2 regions of the Streptomyces sp. NPDC034099 genome follow, and region 1 is predicted to be linked to the other one. Evidence: riboswitches for the same ligand, from Rfam matches in the RefSeq annotation. Region 1 holds a riboswitch; the other holds the start of a gene.

Region 1 (2,190 bases):
TGGTCGCCGAGCCCCAGCACCAGCGGCAGCACCGCCAGCGCGGCCACGGCGAGCAGCAGCAGGGTGTTGATCTTCGCGTTGCGGCTCATCGGGCGACCGCCTCCTGCTTCCGCTCCCCGGACCGGGTCAGCAGCACGCCCAGCCGGGTCAGTTCGCCCTTGCTGGACTGCACGAGGAGCCGCATCACGATCACCGTGAGCAGGCCCTCGCTCACCGCGAGCGGGATCTGCGTCACGGCGAAGATGGACCCGAACTTGCCGAGCGCGCCCAGGAATCCGCTGCTCGGGTCGGGAAAGGCCAGCGCCAGCTGCACGCTGGTGACGCAGTACGTGGACAGGTCGGCGACGAACGCGCCGAAGAACACGGTGACCATCAGCGGCACGTCGAAGCGGCGCAGCAGCCGGTAGACGCCGTACCCGGCCCAGGGGCCGACGATCGCCATCGAGAAGACGTTGGCGCCGAGCGTGGTCAGCCCGCCGTGGGCGAGCAGCAGCGCCTGGAAGAGCAGGGTGATGGTGCCCAGCACCGCCATGATCGGCGGCCGGAACAGGATCGCGCCCAGGCCGGTGCCGGTCGGGTGCGAGCAGCTCCCGGTGACGGACGGCAGTTTCAGGGCCGACAGGACGAACGTGAAGGCTCCGGAGGCGCCGAGGAGCAGCGTGCTCTCCGGGTGCTCCCTGACCTCACGGGTGAGTGACCGGACTCCGTGGACGACGAACGGCGCGGACGCGACACCCCAGGCGATCGCGTGCGCCGGTGGCAGAAAGCCCTCGGCTATGTGCATGGCTCAGCAGACCCTCTCCAGCACCTCGTGGATGGACGACGCGCCTTGGCCGGTCTCCTGGCTTACGGGTACCACCGCCCGTGCTCCGCCTTCCCGGATCGCAAGCGATCCAGTGGCTGCCCGTGAGGGCCGGAGCCGGACTTCCCGATTCACAGTGGCGAGGGCCGCACCGGCATCACACCGGATTTCCCGTTCACCAAGGCGTGGCGACAGTAGTGCTCCCCCGGGGGCGGGCACAAGCGGGCCTCGGGCCCGGCGGGCGCCCCGCCGGGCCGCCGGACAGGCCTCAGGGCTGCGCAAACGCCCGGCGCCGCCGGTCCGTCAGCTGCCGCCGCTCGTCCTCGTCCATCGTGGCGAAGATCTCCGCGCGCCTGTGGTGCAGGGCACGCAGCTCCTCCTCGCCGAGCGACTCGGCCCAGCGGCGCCGCGCGTCGCCCAGACGGGCCACCTCTTCCGGCGTCAGGGGACGTTCCACGGCCGTCATCTCCTCGATCACCTCCAGATAGGCCTCGGCCGAGCCGGCCACCGCGGTGTCCAGCGCGCCCAGCACACCGAGCAGCCGGATCCGCAGCTCCGCAGTCTGCCGCAGCCGTTCCTCGACGACGTCGAGCTGCCGCCGGATCAGCTCCGCCGGGTCGTGGTCCGGCTCGGCGTCCAGCACCGCGCGGATCTCGGCCAGCGGGAGCCCGAAGCTGCGCAGCGCGAGCACGCGGTGCAGGCGCCGGACGTCGTCGGCGTCGTAGCAGCGGTGGCCGCCCTCGCTGCGGGCGGACGGGGTGAGCAGGCCGAGCCGGTCGTAGTAGCGCAGGGCGCGGATGCTCAGCCCGGTCTCCCGCGCGAGTTCGCCGATGCGCCGGGTGCCGTCGGTCGCGTGTGTCATGGGGCTCCTCCACGAGTGTGCGACCGAGGCTAGAAGGTGACGCCGCGGCAGCTTCAAGCCCTCGGCCGGGCCGCGCCGCCGTCAGCGGGACCGGCCGCCCCGTTCGGTCCGTCGGACCACCATGTCCCGCATGCGGGTGGTCAGCGCGGTGGCGGCGGCGGTGAGGAAGACGAAGCTGTACGTGATCTGCAGGATGGTCACCACCCGCGCGGCCTGGCCCCGCGGGGTGATGTCCCCGTACCCGACCGTGGCGAGCGTCACCACGGTGAAGTACAGCGCGTCGATCCGGGTGTGCAGTCCGCTGAACTCGCCCGGCGCCTTGGCCAGGGTGTAGTACGCGGCCGAGAAGACGTGCACGGACAGGACGATGAGCAGCGAGATGACCACCCCGGGCCTGCTGTCCGGACGGTCGAGGAGGACGTGCCGGATCTGCCGCAGCAGCAGCACGGCCACGACGGTCAGCAGCAGGGCGAACAGCACCCAGCTCAGCACCGGCCGCTGCGGCCCCAGGTGGTCGAGGGGGAGC
Region 2 (2,190 bases), on a different contig from region 1:
GAGCAGCACCTGCACCCGCGGACCGCGACCAGGCTGCTCACCGCCGTCGCCGCCGTGATGGCCCTGTGCAGCACCGTGTGCCTGGCCCTGGTGATGGTGGTCGGCACCGCCCAGCTGCCCGGCAACCCGCTCCCCGACGGCTGGTCCGACCCCGAGGTACGGGCGGCGGTGCCCTACGACGAGATCGTCGGCAAGGCGGCCATTCCCGCGCTCTGCGCGGTGGTCGCGGCCTCGGCGCGGGCCCTGTGGCGGCACGGCCGGGTGCGCCGCCGCGCCCACCGCGCACTGGCCGGGCTGCCGGGCACCGGGGTGGCCGTACTGCCGGACGACGTGCCCTACGCGTACGCGCTGCCGGGGGGACGCCGGGACCGGGTGGTGGTGAGTACGGCCCTGCTCGACTGCCTCGAACCGGGCGAGCGGCGCGCCCTGTTCGCCCATGAGCGTGCCCACCTCGCCGCCCGGCACCACCGCTTCCTGCTCACAGTCCGGCTCGCCGCGCTGGCCAACCCGTTCCTGCGCCCCCTGCGGACGGCCGTGGCCTACACGGCGGAGCGGTGGGCGGACGAGGCGGCCGCACGGGCGGTCGGTGACCGCCGCGCGGTGGCGACCGCGATCGGCAAGGCGGCCCTCGTCTCCCGCGGCACCCCCGTCGCCACCCTCGCCGGCCTCGCGGCGCCCGGCCCGGTGCCCCGCCGGGTGGCGGCCCTGCTGGGGCCCGCTCCCGCCGTCCGCACCTGGCCCCCGGTGTTCACGTCGGTCGGCCTGGCGGCGTGGGCGGCGGCCGCCGGGACCGCCGTCTCGGCGATGTCGTCCGCGAACGCCGCCGTCACGATGTTCCTCATCCTGCGGGCCGCGACGCCGTTCTGACCGGTTCTCACTCCTTGACGCACGCATGCGCCAACGCCGACGGCTACATCATCGACGTCGACACCGTCCTCATACCGAAGAGCTGACGCGCGGACGGGCGTGGTGGCCCGGGGGAGCGGGTGAGGCAGTGGCCCGTCCCCCGGCGGGGCGATGACCCTGTGGTAGCTTGCGCAAGCCAGTCGAACCCACCTGGTGGGTCAGGGAATCCGGTGCGAATCCGGAACTGACGCGCAGCGGTGAGGGTGACGGGCGGGACACGGGCCACTGGGCGGCGTACGCCGTCCGGGAAGGCGTCCCGTCCGGTCGATCCCGAGTCCGAAGACCTGCTGGCACCCGTGCCGCGTGCGGCGCGGGCCGCATCGTACGGACGGGCTTCGCGCATGAGCCCTCGACGCCAGAGGATCCTTCCTTGCCCGCAGCACGCCCCGTCGGCCCCCGACGACGACTCCTTCTTTCCCGCCGTGCCCTGCGCGGTCCCGCCCTGCTCCTGTCCGGCGCCGTGCTGGCCTCCGGCTGCGGGTCCGGCGCGGGCACCGACGACCCGGCCGCCCGGGCCGACGCGGCCGGTTACCCACGCACCGTCCGTGACTGCGGGCACGACGTCCGGGTCGACGCGCCGCCGCGCCGGGCCGTCTCCCTCAACCAGGGCACCACCGAGATCCTGCTCTCACTCGGCCTCGCCGACCGCCTGGCGGGCACCGCCACCTGGACCGACCCGGTCATGAAGGGACTGGAGAAGGCGAACGCCGGCGTCCCCCGGCTCGCCGACGACATGCCGTCCTTCGAAACGGTCCTGGACGCCGAACCCGACTTCGTCGCCGCCTCCTTCGCCTCCACCCTCGGCACCGGCGGTGTGGCCACCCGCGAACGGTTCACGGAACTCGGCGTGCCCGCCTACCTGTCGCCGTCCGACTGCGCCGGCAAGGACAACAGCGGCGACGGCGACGGCGTCCGGAACGAGCCCCTCACCATGGACACCGTCTACGGCGAAGTCCGCGACCTGGCCCGCATCTTCGACGTCGAGCAGCGCGGCGAGAAACTCGTCGCCGAACTCGAGTCCAGGGTCGACAGGGCGACCTCCGGCATCGACGCCTCCGGCGTCACCCTCATGTACTGGTTCGCCAACTCCACCTCCCCCTACCTGGCGGGCTGCTGCGGCGCGCCCGGAGTCATCACCCGCGCGGTCGGCGCCGACAACGCCATGGACGACACCCACGAGGAGTGGCCGCAGGCCGGCTGGGAGACCGTCGCCGACCGGGACCCCGACGTCCTGGTCCTCGGCGACCTCACCCGCAAGTCGCAGACGGCGGAGACGGCCGCGAA

Evidence for each region. A riboswitch is a leader RNA that binds a small molecule or an ion and turns the genes downstream of it on or off. The one in region 1 is predicted to bind cobalamin.
Region 2: another riboswitch for cobalamin. It lies ahead of ACZ56V_RS24025 (ABC transporter substrate-binding protein); the one in region 1 lies ahead of ACZ56V_RS22475 (energy-coupling factor ABC transporter permease).

Annotation. Positions count from the first base shown of each region.
Region 1 is NZ_JBVISR010000007.1:408,573-410,762, reverse strand. Features, by position in the region: gene ACZ56V_RS22480 (energy-coupling factor ABC transporter substrate-binding protein) at 1-89, opposite strand, end outside; gene ACZ56V_RS22475 (energy-coupling factor ABC transporter permease) at 86-784, opposite strand; cobalamin riboswitch at 815-1,000, opposite strand; gene ACZ56V_RS22470 (MerR family transcriptional regulator) at 1,071-1,664, opposite strand; gene ACZ56V_RS22465 (potassium channel family protein) at 1,746-2,190, opposite strand, start outside.
Region 2 is NZ_JBVISR010000008.1:300,512-302,701, reverse strand. Features, by position in the region: gene ACZ56V_RS24030 (M56 family metallopeptidase) at 1-867, shown strand, start outside; cobalamin riboswitch at 1,027-1,212, shown strand; gene ACZ56V_RS24025 (ABC transporter substrate-binding protein) at 1,277-2,190, shown strand, end outside.